Thermoplasma volcanium GSS1: one gene and its partners. The protein of the gene in region 3 binds, or shares a complex with, the protein of the main gene of each other region. Links are inferred from orthologs where the notes say so. Each region holds a gene or a part of one and is shown on either strand. Other genes may lie near its edges.

The links. Proteins that work in one complex are often made in the same cells at the same time.
Region 1: TVG_RS02535 (region 3) and TVG_RS06330 share a complex: the UniProt entries of both Methanocaldococcus jannaschii proteins name them as parts of the RNA polymerase complex. The link is inferred for Thermoplasma volcanium GSS1 from one-to-one orthologs.
Region 2: TVG_RS02535 (region 3) and TVG_RS06565 share a complex: the UniProt entries of both Methanocaldococcus jannaschii proteins name them as parts of the RNA polymerase complex. The link is inferred for Thermoplasma volcanium GSS1 from one-to-one orthologs.

The regions. Positions count from the first base shown.
Region 1 is NC_002689.2:1,238,699-1,243,244, reverse strand. What follows is about bases 149-3,135. They hold TVG_RS06330 (DNA-directed RNA polymerase subunit H), read left to right. Parts: upstream 149-1,503; coding sequence 1,504-1,767; downstream 1,768-3,135. Other genes in these bases: TVG_RS06325 (DNA-directed RNA polymerase subunit B), read left to right, coding at 1,764-3,135; TVG_RS06340 (RPA family protein), read left to right, coding at 530-1,345; TVG_RS06345 (replication factor A), read left to right, coding at 149-533. Also shown: more of TVG_RS06345, read left to right, coding at 1-148; more of TVG_RS06325, read left to right, coding at 3,136-4,546. UniProt on the Methanocaldococcus jannaschii protein: DNA-dependent RNA polymerase (RNAP) catalyzes the transcription of DNA into RNA using the four ribonucleoside triphosphates as substrates.
Region 2 is NC_002689.2:1,285,295-1,289,676, forward strand. What follows is about bases 1,412-4,234. They hold TVG_RS06565 (DNA-directed RNA polymerase subunit K), read right to left. Parts: upstream 3,005-4,234; coding sequence 2,819-3,004; downstream 1,412-2,818. Other genes in these bases: TVG_RS06560 (amino acid permease), read left to right, coding at 1,863-2,816; TVG_RS06570 (UPF0179 family protein), read right to left, coding at 3,072-3,509; TVG_RS06575 (NAD(P)-dependent glycerol-1-phosphate dehydrogenase), read right to left, coding at 3,532-4,234. Also shown: TVG_RS06550 (RNA-guided endonuclease InsQ/TnpB family protein), read right to left, coding at 1-1,134; more of TVG_RS06575, read right to left, coding at 4,235-4,382. UniProt on the Methanocaldococcus jannaschii protein: DNA-dependent RNA polymerase (RNAP) catalyzes the transcription of DNA into RNA using the four ribonucleoside triphosphates as substrates.
Region 3 is NC_002689.2:467,210-472,670, forward strand. What follows is about bases 1,234-4,213. They hold TVG_RS02535 (DNA-directed RNA polymerase), read right to left. Parts: upstream 3,023-4,213; coding sequence 2,444-3,022; downstream 1,234-2,443. Other genes in these bases: TVG_RS02510 (DUF2175 family protein), read left to right, coding at 1,234-1,290; TVG_RS02515 (30S ribosomal protein S27ae), read right to left, coding at 1,285-1,452; TVG_RS02520 (30S ribosomal protein S24e), read right to left, coding at 1,464-1,763; TVG_RS02525 (GTP-dependent dephospho-CoA kinase family protein), read right to left, coding at 1,775-2,275; spt4 (transcription elongation factor subunit Spt4), read right to left, coding at 2,253-2,447. Also shown: TVG_RS02505 (DUF763 domain-containing protein), read left to right, coding at 1-942; more of TVG_RS02510, read left to right, coding at 988-1,233; more of dnaJ, read right to left, coding at 4,214-4,236; molecular chaperone DnaK, read right to left, coding at 4,257-5,461. UniProt on the Methanocaldococcus jannaschii protein: DNA-dependent RNA polymerase (RNAP) catalyzes the transcription of DNA into RNA using the four ribonucleoside triphosphates as substrates.

The DNA.
Region 1 (4,546 bases), 770 kb from region 3 along the record:
GGTACATGGGCATATCAATAGGAGAAAACTCAAGCATCGATAATGTTCAAGCACAGATTGAAGTAGGATCAAGGCCAATTTTTATTGCAGAGATAAAATCACCGATAGGCGGTGTGACTATAACGGGTTTTGCAGTCAGCGTGGGACAGGGAAGTAGAATATTCACGAAGTGCAGCATTTGTAAGAAGATACTTGAAGATGGCAAATGTAAGGATCATCCACGGGCCCCCGTATACTTAGATATTTTTGGTTATTTTTTACTCTCAGACGGCACTGGTTCGCTTACCTGTTATTTGAACAAGGACAGCTTTTTGCCATACATAAAGATGGATACTGAGGAATTCAAATCGCAGGCATTTTCCATGAATCCTAACATGCTCATAAAGAAGAACATACTTGGGAAATGCCTATCAGTAACGGGTGATCTTAGGCTGCGGGATGATAAGATCACCATGAACGCGAGTTCAATCAAGGAAGCAGATGCAGATTCTGTAAAGGACATAGAAAAAACAATACAGGAGGAGTTCCAATGATGAACAAGAGAGAGCAGGATTATTGGATATTTTCTGTTGAGTTAAGGGAATCAAAGGTGAGCGAAGAAAATGGGAAGTCGATCGTTATAACTCCGCTTGGATTATCCGCGAAAAGGATATTGATAGCTGGCACTGTCTCATCAAAGCAAAGCGATGATCGAATGGCTAGAATATCGCTAGCTGATCCCATAGGAAGCTTTTATGTTACAGCATTTTCAGGAGGATTTAATCCAGAAGAAAAGGCAATGGTTGACTCGCTGGAAGTAGATGACAAGGCCATGGTTATGGGCAAGATAAACCCGTACCGCACATCTGAAGGAGTATATCTTTTTTCAATCAGACCAGAGCTTGTTTCTAAAACAGGAGAAGATGCTCTTAGGCTATGGACTCTGAAGGCTTATTACTTTGCCAAGCGCAGAATATATGCAATTAGAGAAGCCCAGAAGCTTCAGGATCCTAAAGCAGATGAATTGATAAGCTTAGGGTATTCAAGAGTTGAAGCTGAGGCTGCTATTTCATCGATCAAAAATTTTCCAGGATACGATTATCAGAGAATACTTGAAGCAATAGAAACAGCAATTTATTCGGTTTCGACTCCTACCCAATTGCCGGAAGTTAGATCGAAGATACTGAATTACATAAAGGAAAACGATACGGATGGAAAAGGCTGCAAGTATGAAGACATTGTTATAGCAGCTAAGAATATGGGGATAGATCAAAGCACTACTGATGAAATACTGAACACGCTTGGATCGTCTGGAGAGATCTTCGAAATTTCGCTTAAGAGATACAAGGCGGTTGAACCGGAATAATCCATTAATGAGATCAAGCCTAAAAATGTTTATTAATCGCCTCGTTATGTAGGCTTCTAATTATGGGCCCGTAGCTCAGCCAGGTAGAGCATCTGGCTTTTAACCAGGTGGTCAGGGGTTCGAACCCCCTCGGGCCCGTTCACGCGTGGTGGAAGAAGATGGCAAAATTTAATGTATTAGATCATAATCTCGTTCCGGAACATCATATTGTGAGTGAAGAGGAGGAGAAAACCATACTGAAGGAACTTGGTATTGAAAAGGAATTTTTGCCGAGAATAAGTCCAAACGATCCTGTAATAAAGGCTTTGGAGGCAATTCATGGCAAGATAAAGGATGGTACGGTTATTAAGATAATAAGGAACAGCCCAACAATGGGCCATTCTGTTTACTATCGCGTTGTAGCATCTGAGGTGTTTAAGTGAGAGAGATTGTTGATGCTTATTTTAAAAAATATGGAATTGTAAATCATCAGCTCGATTCAATGAATTCTTTTTATGCAAGCTCTGATAACCCCAACAGCGTTATGCAGCAGATCGTAGACGAGACTAAGGTATCGGACGATGCAGACCCGGGGTTTTTTGTTTTGGATCCAGCTAAGACTGGTGGGCACGACATAAGGATATACTATGGCCGTGTAAGAGAAAACGGGCATTATGTCGGAGAACAAACAATATTTGTCGGTAAGCCTGAAATAAAAGAAGCTTCCGGCGCTTCGAACCAGATAACGCCAAATGAGGCACGTCTTAGAGACCTAAATTATATGGCTCCGGTTACTTTAAAGCTCAGAATAGTTGAGGACGGTATAGAAAAGGGAAGCGAAACCATAAAAGTTGGAGACATACCTGTGATGGTAAGATCCAAAATATGCACGTTGGCTGAAGGCAATTTAGATCAGTATATTGAGAAGAACAATGGCCCAATTGGCCTTTCGCGCAGGGAAAAACTCCAATATGTTGGTGAAGACCCTGACGATCCAGGAGGTTACTTTATAATAGGCGGATCTGAGAGAGTGATCGTTTCCCTGGAAGATCTGGCTCCCAACAAGATAATGGTTGAATGGGAGGATCGCTATGAGAGTAAAGTTGAGGTCGCCAAGGTATTCTCACAGCGTGGAGGTTTCCGTGCCCTAACATCTATGGAAAAGGGCTCAGACGGAACTATAAATGTATCGATTCCAAGCGTCGCCGGAACAGTGCCACTAGTTATACTTATGAAAGCATTAGGTCTTGAACGTGATGTAGACGTCCACGATGCAATAGCATCAGTTCCTGAAATGGAGCCGATCATATACGCCAACATAGAGGATTCTAAAAACCCAAAGATTTTGCCGCCGAACGGGGTAAATACGACTGAGGACGCTATATCATACTTAGAAAAGAGGTTTGCTGCAGGCCAGGCGAAGGAATTTAGGGACAAGAAGATATCTCAGATGCTTGATCATTCACTTCTTCCACATCTGGGCGATTCAGCATCTGATAGGATTAGAAAGGCTATTTATCTTGGAAGGATGGCCCGTTCTCTACTTGAACTAAGCCTAGGCATAAGGAAGGAAGACGACAAAGACCACCTGGCAAATAAGAGGATAAAGCTTGCCGGGGACCTTATGGACGAACTGTTCAGGAGTGCATTCCAATCCGTGATGAAGGACCTAAAATATCAGCTAGAAAAAACTTACAACAGGAAGAGAGGGATAAAGATTCGGCCAGCCGTAAGGCAGGATCTGCTGACGCAAAGAATACTGCATGCTATGTCAACAGGAAATTGGATCGGTGGCCGTACTGGAGTATCGCAATTACTTGATAGAGTCTCTAATCTAAGTACAATAAGTCACCTGCGCAGAATAATATCTCCGCTTACCAGGACACAGCCTCACTTCGAAGCTCGTGATCTACACCCTACTCAGTGGGGGAGGATATGTCCCAACGAAACTCCAGAAGGCCAAAACTGCGGCCTTGTTAAAAACGCAGCCCTTCTCATCAACGTAACTCAAGGAATAGATTCTGAAACTGTGATGGAGATCCTGAAAGGTATGGACGTTAAGGAGGTCCTAGAGGAAAGCCCAAACAAGGGCAGAGTATATCTCAATGGAGATTTCGTGGGTTACCACGACGATCCAAGGTATCTTGTCCGGAGATTAAGAGAAGAACGTCGTGCAGGGCGTATATCGGACGAGATCAATGTAAGGTATGATGATAACACAAATGAGGTCATTGTTAACTGCGATAGGGGCAGGTTGAGAAGGCCGCTTCTTGTTCTTAAGGACGGCCGTACCGTGATAACCGAAGACATGATAGAGAAGCTGAGGAAGGACGAGTACAGCTTCGAAGACCTTGTTAAGGTTGGTGCATTAGAATGGCTTGATGCAGAAGAAGAGGAAGATGCATACGTAGCAGTGTATGCCTATAATATACCCGAAAAATGCCCACACTGCTCGAGTTACCTATACAGATCTATGGTTGACTGGTCTAACCCAGGCTCCAATAATATTATCCTTGAGTGCGGATTCTGTTACAACAAATTCGAAGTCCCATCGCTTATAACTCCGGAGCACACACATTTAGAAATAGACCCAGCAATGATACTTGGTGTTGTAGCATCGATAATTCCGTATCCTGAGCATAATTCTTCACCAAGAATAACTATTGCATCTGCGATGGCAAAGCAGTCTCTTGGCTTTGCTCAATCTAATGTGAGGATAAGACCCGATACGCGAGGACACCTGCTTCACTATCCTCAGGTTCCGCTTGTACGTACTCGTGTGATGGAATACACGCATTACGACAGAAGGCCAGCAGGGCAGAACTTTGTAGTGGCCGTTCTATCCTATGAAGGTTACAACATACAGGATGCACTGGTTATAAATAAGGCTGCAATAGACCGTGGACTAGGAAGAAGCACATTCTTCAGGACTTATTCAGCTGAAGAGCGAAGATACCCCGGCGGTCAGGAAGATAAGTTCGAAATTCCCACTCACGACGTAATAGGGGCCAGGGCGGAAGAGTATTATAAGAACCTCGACGAAAGTGGAATAATATACCCAGAAGCATATGTAGAAGGCTCTGACGTCCTCATAGGAAAGACCTCACCGCCGAGATTCCTAGAGGAAGGAGAGGAAAGGCTCGGTCCGCAGAGAAGAAGGGAGTCTTCTGTTACGATGAGACCAAACGAAAGCGGTTATGTAGACAACGTTTTTCTCACAGT
Region 2 (4,382 bases), 820 kb from region 3 along the record:
CGAAGACTGTAGATCAGCATGAATCAACTTTCCAGTTGCAGATCGGAATATGCCCCTATGAATCCGCTTGCCCATGTATGTGTCATGATGTTCTATGCTCTCATTGTCCAGGAATGAACATTTGCTTGTGTAATCCTCGTTCTGCATTATGACAGTGATCCCAATCTCTTCGGCTTTGTATTTTATCTGGTATATGAGCATGTTGAATGGCAGCTGGACAAAGTTCTGGTTATTCTTCTTTCCCATGTTGGATGAATCCTTCCATCTGTTGTTATGGCCTATAACTATTGTATCGATGTTCATGATCTTTGCATACTCCACAATGGATTTCGAAACCTTATGCATGATGTCCTTGACTTTCCTGTTTCTCTTCATGAAGAGTTTTCTTATCTTCACTGTCTGTTTTCTCTCATTTCCCTGGAGATCGTTTATGCTCCTATACCTTGCAAGCTCCTTGTTGAAGTACTGGTTGATCGATTTGAGCAATCCTGCCTTTACAGCAATCCCTATTTCATGGATGTTGTTACCTATAGTTACAAGATTCCTCACACCGATGTCGATGCCCATGGCCCTTTTCGGTTTTGTTATAGGCATGTCCGCTGTCTCCTTCTCGTACACTATTTCTATCATGTATCCTGTGCCCTGAGGCACTATCCTTACTTCTTTCAGCTTAATTTCATTTTCATTCAGCCTTGTTTTTACCTCCATGTTCATTATCTTAGGGAATTTCAGTATACCATCCCTGATCCTGCACTGCTGATTCGTAAAGACAAGCAGGAACTCACCATCTGTTTCCTTATATCCCGGCAATCTAGGCCTTCCCTTGAATTTATCAGGATGCTTCTTCCATGCTTTCATGGACTTGAAGAATGAATACCATGCCATTACAGTCTTCTTTACTGTCCACTGTGCTGTCTGTGCCGGCAACCTCTGGTAGTTGTTGTGATCCTCTATCTCGGATGGTTCCTGGAATAACTTCACAAGATCCCTATAGCCAGTGAGTTTCTCCCCCTTCAGGAACTGCTGCCTGAGAATGTAGTTGACCTGGTTGTAGAGATTCTTGGAGAGATGGCACATATATGAGATGGTATCATTTTCCTTCAGGTATATCTGTTCTGTTCTCCTAACCTTCATACCCGACCTCGATGTAGTGATTCTTTCGTTTGGAATACATCTTCATGGAGTAAGAGTGCAGCATTGAAACTATTTCTTCAAAGACTTCCTCAGAATCAAGTTTTGTATTGCCTACTTCCGAGATAACAGCTATCTCTGTCCTGTACTTCCTGAACAGGTAACTAAAGAGATCGAAACCAACCCTGCTTAGCCTGTCCTTATAGGTTATTATGACTTTTTCCACCTTATTGTTTATGATCTCATCTAACATCTCAAAGAATCCTTTCCGTTTCTCCAATGATATTCCGGATGCAATATGGGCGTATATTGCACTTATTGTATATCCGTTCATGAAACACTACTGCTTCATCTGGTTCTGAAGATCGTTCTTCTGCTTTGCCGTTGATACACGTTCATACAGCACAGTTTTTCTCTTAACATCCTTGTTAAGGATTTTATAAACGTCTTCCTCATTGTAATTGTATCGTTTGTTCGGCATCACAGTGTACCTGATCCTGCCATCCTTTGAATAGACATGAAGAGTTTTTCTGGATATCTGCAATAAATTCAAAACTTCTTCAGCTTTCATGGTCAATGTATTATACATAATAGGTATACATCATTATCGTTTTAATTAACCATATATTTGGGTAGTCTTTGCTGCTGCATTTACAATATACATAATCGTCATAACGTACATCGGAATAAAGCCGTCCCTTGGCTACAACGCGGTGGCATGACTAGCAGAAGTGCTATTTCTCTTGATTGGAGCAGTAATAATAATTATAAAAGTTGGGAATGGAAACAGTCTAGAACCCTTTTCCATCCCCACTAACTTGGGTGTCGGCTTCTCTGCCATAATGTTCGGATCAATATTTTCAATATTGGATTTCACTGGAACGGGAGTAGTTACGACAGTATCCGAAGAGATGAGAGAGCCAAAGAAGAATATAGGCCGCTCAATAGTTTACGCTATGATACTCACAGCAATATCGATAATTCCTGCGACCTATGCCTTGACAGTGGGGTGGGGCATATCAAACATATCGTCATTTGCATCAAGCCCCGATGCCGGAATTATCGTCTTCGAAAAATACCTCGGGCCCATTGGAGCAGTACTTCTTATCATATTTACAATAAACAGCTACCTTACGAATGGAGTCTCTAAGGCCACGGCAATTGGAAGGTGGTGGTATTCCGCTGCAAGCGATGGTATAGTATTTCCAAAGAGATTTAGCAAGGTGCATTCAAAATACAAGTCGCCGTACTATGCGATACTAACCTGGAGTGTTAGTTCGTTTGCACTTGATGTGATAATGGGACTTTACTTTGGCCCAAAAATAGCTGCTTTCATACTTGAGGCAGGTACAGGAATCTCTATCATAATAGTGCACATAATGGCAAATACATCCCTAACGTTGTATACAAGAAGGATAGATAGATTCCACTTCTTAAAACACGCGCTTGCTCCTGCATTCGCTACTGTAATTAGCCTTGTGGTTGTTTATTTTACTATATCGGATATATGGTCGAAATGGGTAACACATCCTAATCCTGTAAACGACGCTTACTTTGCTTCATTCATAATAACTCTTTTGTGGGTAATTGTAGGAGGCTTAATCGTTACCCTATACTATTCCAGAAAGAAGCCGAATGTATTAATAAACGCAGGAGAATTCGATGTTGAAAATACCAGGGTATAAAATTAGTTTAAAACTTTTGATACCCTTTTAATAGTTATGGGTATCACATTATTTTCAAACTCTATTGTTGCAATGTCAACAGGATCAATAACATTTTTTGGTATGTCAATAATAACAGGGGCACCCATAGCAATTTGAAGGGCTCTTGCCCCAATAATCCTTGCCTTCTCAAATTTTGTATACTTCATATAAACCTGGCATAACGTTATTAAAAACTTGTATAATATCTTTACTAAAAAGATCTAGATCAAACGTTTATTTATAAGTAACCTGGACCTTCTTCATCTTGAAGCCCTTAGGACAGTTAACATTCTGCCCAATAGATTTAATAGCAACCTTCAAATCGTTTTTTTGATAATATAAGTTGCATTTCTCTATATTCGGGCACGTTATGTAGTCGCAGTTCATTGATTTCATAGTTACTATGGCTCCCTCTTGAAGCTTTTTACTTTCCTGTATTATAAAGAAATCCTCTAATTCTTCTACTTCCACAGTGTTAACTTTGTCTCCATTGAATATTATGCAGGGATTGAGCTGTTCTCTTACTTTAGTTACTCGATATTTGTGCCCTTGTTCCAAGTTGAAACAGACATTTTTAACTCTGCAGTCTGAACACGTAGGAAGTGGGCCTGCAAAAACGAATTCAATACCTTCTTTAGCAAGATCTTTACCAATTAAACTGATCTTCGGCAATGCTTAACACCTCTAGGAGATATCATATAATTCCAGTCAGTTCCAAAGCCTTAACAGCTGCATCGTAAGACATATCACTCTCTCCAAGTATAGTATACCTCTCCGGCCTTATCGCATGTGCTCTTCGAAGGGCCTCAATAACCACTTCTTCTTTGAGGCCATAGTCTCTGGCCTTTACGGATACCCCAAGCGATTCAAAGACATCCCTTATCTTCTGCCAGTTATCATCGTGGAGATAAAGAGAGACGATGGTTCCCATCGCACACATCTCTCCGTGGAGCATGTTATTTACTCCTGCAGCTTCTAACGCGTGCGCAAAGAGATGCTCACTTCCACTCCCAGGCCTAGAATTTCCTGCAATAGCCATCGCTGTACCGGAAGCTAGTATATTCTTTGTCACAAGCCATACAGATGATTCATCATACTTTCTAATCTCGCCAACCTGAGATATTACTTCCTGTGCAGAGTATTCGGACATCGCCGCTGCACTTGAACTGAATTCTTCGCCCCTTAACCTATGCGCTAATTTCCAGTCCTTAACTGCGCTTATGTTGGATATGACATCAGCTGCTCCAGCAGCAAGGTATCTGTAAGGGGCTTTTATCATTACAGATGTATCAGCTATAACACCAATTGGCATAGCACCTTCTTCAGAATAGGATATGCCATTTCTTCTTAAGGACGCACGCGGAGAGGCAATTCCATCGTGGCTCGGAGAAGTAGGTATGCTAATGAAAGGTAGATTCTTATCGTAGGCAAGCTTTTTGGCGAGATCGATCTTAGTACCTCCGCCAACTCCAATAATTATTCCAGCATTTACATCATTCGTCTCTTCCTCAATTTTCTTGAGGTTTTCATAATTAGCCTCGCCTG
Region 3 (5,461 bases):
ATCGCAGACCCCTTCTGGTTCCACTCTATGTCCTTAGCTATAGGCTTCGATTGGAACTCTAGCGGTACTACTGTATTTGCACTTAGCGCTTTGAAGGATTACTTCAGCAAAAGACCCGGCGAGATCGTAATCTGTGGCGGAAAGGGAAAGAAAATGGGTAGTATGCAGGATGAACTCGAATCTGCTAGAGCCTTAGGGTTTATTACAGCAAGTGAATCCAACAAATTATCGGTGGATGCAAAGAGAGTAGCTAAAATCGATAACAATCTTTTGCAGGATGGTTTTGATATATACCTGCAGTTTCTTGTGGTCTCTTCAAAGGGTACCCATGCCGTAGTGCAGCAGGGCATGAATACTCAGCTGCGATCTGCAAGGAGATATCATTGGACCTTAGGCAATACGTTTGCAGGTATTGATGGCAGAAACGGCATCTCTTCTGAGCTAGTGTTGGATAGAACGTTAGACTTATCGGCTAAAGAAAGTGAAGGGAATAGGAAAGGTATAGTTGACGTTATACGGGAGAAGTCCTTTTTGAATGTCCCTGGCGAGAAACAAGCTACTCTCGATGGATTTGTTATGCCTGAGCTAAGGATGGATTATAGGATCAATTGGAATAAAGTCAGGAATCTTTACGAATATAATGTAGACGACTTCGAGCAGGTGTACATGGCCCCAGGCATTGGAAAAAGCACCATAAGAGCCCTCTCCTTCCTTGCGGAGATAGTATACGGAGAAAAGCCTTCTTTCAAGGATCCAGTAAAATACTCGTTCGCATTAGGCGGCAAAGACGGGGTGCCAAAGCCTGTCAACGTATACGATTATGACAAAGCGATCGAGTTCTATCAAGATGTCCTAAAACACATTGAAATCGGTGATCAATCTAGAAAGAACCTTGTTAAACTATTGGCAAGAATGAGTGCTGAGGCTTCCAGAATAAAATAATTATTATTTAAAAACATTTAAATTTGAATCTGCTATTTGTGAAACATGGCAGAATACAAATGCTATGTTTGCGAAAAGCCAGTTAAGACCGGGGAAAAATTCACATTTACTAAGAAAGGTTCAGTTCACTATGACTGCTTTATTGCAGACAAAAGGAACAAACTGGGCGAGGAGAAGCTTGAAAACCTTAGAGTCCTATCGATTTTATTAGACTCCAATCTGCAGAACCTTGTTAATGTACTAGGTGTGCCTGCAGATTCTCCTGAATTAGCTGAAATAAAAAGGCAAAATATTCAAAGCATAGAGAAAATGGCAGGTGATATAACTAGAAAGATAGAAGAATTATGATTTTGCTTTTTTAACCTTTTTAAATTCTGTGTAGCCGCACCTACCACAGGTGAACCTGTCTGCGTGTTCAGCAAGAAACACTCCAGGGCCGCACCTTGGGCAAAATCTGTGCTTCCTTACAAGTTTTCCATCCGCGATTTCGTATAGTTCTCTCTTTTGCATTCATACACCCCTTATTTTGCTTCCTTCTGTTTTAGCCCGTTTCTTATCAGTTCGTAGTCTGGTTCATACAGCATTGCACTGGCTTTGTCTTGGTATATCTTTGTATATCCCACAATTTCGTGCTTGCCAGTAAGCTGTTTGTTGCTCTCCACTATGATAAGCTCTTTCTGTGCGCCCTCGTGCTTCGCAATTATTTCCTTTATCTCTTCCCTAGAAGGTGTCCTTGCGTTTTCAAACTTTAGCGTGTACTTCAATTCCTTCCTCTTTAGGATAGGATTGTCCCTCTTTTCAGTTATTACTAATTCAACCATACCATTCACCTTTATTCTATGGCCATCTTGGCAATAACCTCGGTTACGTGATCCCTAAGGTCATCTGTAACTGTCAAGGCGGCCATACCAACATCGGGTATGCCATAGGCTATTACCGTATTATTCTTTGAATAATAAATTATCGGAAGGACAGCAAGATCCTCCTCACCGATGACCTCTATCCGTGTCGGCTTATTATTTTCTATCGAACTCTTTATAGCTTCTATGAGATCGAAAGATATAGTTCCAGGGTCGTTTCTTACAGTTATAGATCCTTCTTCGTGTTGAAATATGCTTTCTCCTCTCTTTGTTTTTAAATCGACAATTTGGAGAAATAATTTCGCGCCTGCTCTCCTTAGATTCGTTGTAGTCACATCCCCAACTGAATCCAACTGTGTTGATTTGGAGACCTCTACCATCTCATCTATCGTTACTAGCTTCCCATTTCTTTTCTTTATTTCTTCCCTAGCCTCAGCAGTAATTATATATTTACTGCCTGACCTTAATAGCATACATACCTGGCTCAGATATTCCTGCACGCTTAGCAATTGCAGAAAATTCCGGTTCTGTTATAATGAGGAATCCAAACCATTCAGTTGTAGTCTTCTCATCTGGATGAATTGGGCATGTTTTCTCAGGTGTTAGCCTTTTACATTTTTTGCAGGCCCTATACTGTACCTTCATGCTTGTGCCTCCTTTTCCAACCACTCTAGCTTCCCTAATCCGACCTGCTTCATAGTGAATCCTATCTTGCTATCCTCAACAGATGACGAAGCCAGATTTAAGGCCACTATCCTTACCCTTACCTTGTCGCCAACCTTAAGATCCCTCTTTGTATCTTTTCCTATAAACCTCTTATTCTCAAGATCTACGTCTATCCTATCATCCATAATCTGGCTTATATGGAGAAGCCCCTCGAATGAGCTGAATTTCACAAATGCGCCAAACTTCTGTACAGAAACAACCTCTCCGTCCACTATCTCCTGCATTTCGGGGTAGAATACTAATGCACTGTATTTTACCTCTTGATATACGCCACCGTCGCCGTGAACTATTGAGCCTTCGCCGACTGCCTTTGTGCTTATGATAGATATGACAAGATACTTCCCCTCGTTTACACCCGTTTTTTCATTTACTACATCTACTAACTTCCCCTCGAGGGAACGCTTAGTTACTTCCTCAACGGCCTTATCGTAATCCTCACCAAGCATATCCGGAGGGATTCTTGCTATATATTTATCTTCAACCATCATATACATACATATCACCTTTAACTGGACTTATATTATTACTATTATATTTTACATGCTTGCTAAGTCAACTTATATTTAAACTTAAACCTTATTCATAAGATAATAATTAATTTTGCTTAAGATTAATGGAACCAGGATTTGTGGTTCTCCTTTATATCGAAAAGTTCCCTTATGAGTTCTCTCTGCTTTGCCGTTAGCCTTTTTGGTACTTCGACATTAATTCTAACTAGAAGATCACCTGAACCATGCCCATTTAAGTGTGGCATTCCAGCGCCCTTTATTTTAATCACATCTCCTGGTTGGGTCCCCTCAGGAATCTTTAGGTTATATTTTTCATTGAATATTTGTATAGGTATGTCTGCACCTAGCGCCGCCTGACCAAAGTTGATCTTTTGGTCGAGCAATAGGTCGTCGTTAATTCTCTGTAGATTCTTGTCTTGTTTTATCCTTAGGATAACGTAGAGATCCCCGGTTCGGCCATCATAGGACTGACCTTTTCCAGAGACCCTTAACCTCAGATTATCTGTTGCACCCCTTGGTATTTTAACAGTTATATCCTCGTCTACGACTATCGTACCCGTCCCGTTGCATCTTGGGCATTTTTCCTCAGGTATTCTACCCTTACCACCACATGTGTTGCAAGTCGTAACAGTTACCATTCTAAAAAAGCCCTGGCCTCTAACTACTCTCTGCTGACCTGTGCCATGGCAGGTTGGACAAGTTATTAGTTTCCCGTTTTTAGCACCAGTTCCCTTGCAATCTGGGCAAATAGCATTTCTCCGGAATTTTATCCTTTTCTCTGTTCCGTAATATGCTTCTTCCAGTGAAATGTCAAGGTTCGTATACATGTCGAGGTCGATGTTCCTCGTAGACTGTCTATTGCCAAACCCTGAGAAGAAATCGGATCCAAAGTTACCGCCGAAGATTTCATTGAATATGTCATTTATGTCGCTGAAATGAGTAAAGTTATCCCAGTTGAAGTTGCTGCCTCCGCCGCCAAAATCAACAGACCCTGTTTGGTCATAAATGCGCCTCTTCTCAGGGTCCGAAAGGACTTCGTAAGCTTCGCTGATTTCCTTGAATTTTTCTTCAGCTTCTGCCTTGTTATCTGGATGTAGATCAGGATGCCATTTCTTTGCAAGCTCACGGAATGCCTTTTTAATATCTTCCTCAGAGGCATTCCTATCTACGCCAAGTATTTTGTAATAATCCTTTGCCATTCTATCTTTCTTCGATTATTCTAACTCTTCTCTTTGTACTCCGCATCAACGGTCTTATCATTTTCTTGTTTTGAAGAGTTCTGGTTTCCACTGCCTGTCTGTGTAGTGCTTGATGCAGACTGGTACATTTTTGTGCCTACTTCCTGTATATCTTTAGATATCTTTTCCATAAGCGTCTTGACGTTGTCCATGTTCTTTTCCTCTATGGCTTTTCTTAGATCTTTGACTTCCGAAAGTATCCTATCTTTTGTCTCCTTGTCCACTTTGTCACCAGCCTCGTTTAGAGTCTTTTCAACACTGTATGCTAATGATTCAGCGTTGTTTAAAGTCTCGATCTGTTCCTTCATTTTCCTATCTTGCTCTGCGTACTGTTCAGCTTCTTTTTTCATCCTCTCAATTTCATCCTTTGAGAGCTTTGTGGAAGCGGTTATAGTTATGCCCTGTTTCTTTCCAGTGGCTTTATCTACTGCAGTGACGTTAAGTATGCCGTTTGAATCTATATCGAATGTAACCTCAATCTGTGGAATACCCCTGGGCGCAGGTGCAATACCGGTTAGGTTGAACATACCAAGAGAGACATTGTCTTTTGCTAAAGGCCTTTCTCCCTGTACGACGTGTATTGTGACAGTGGTCTGCATATCCTCTGCCGTTGTAAATACCTGGCTTTTCCTTACTGGGATTGTAGTGTTTGCTGGGATTATTGGTGTGGCAATGCCGCCAAGAGTTTCAACGCTCAGTGTCAACGGCGTTACATCAAGCAGAACAATATCTTTTATTTCACCCTTAAGTACCGCACCCTGGATTGCCGCTCCAATAGCCACGGCTTCCATTGGGTCTACACCACCTTCGGCTTTAATACCTAGATAATCCTCAACGTATTTCCTGACGTATGGTATCCTGGTTGGGCCTCCAACGAAAAGCAGCTTAGTTATATCGGTCTTTTTGAGCTTTGCTCCTTCAAGGGCTTTATCTATCGGTGCTTTCACTCTTTCTACTATCGGTGAAATAAGCTCCTCAAGTTTAGCCCTTGTAAGCGTCATCTTAATATGCTTTGGTCCAGAACTTGTTACCGTTATATACGGTAGATCAATATCACTTGATAATGTTGTCGATAGTTCTATTTTAGCCTTTTCGGCTGCATCTCTAAGCCTTATGTAAGCGCCCCTGTCCTTTCTTAGATCTATGCCCTCCTTTTTCTGGAAGTCATCAGCAATATAATTGACGA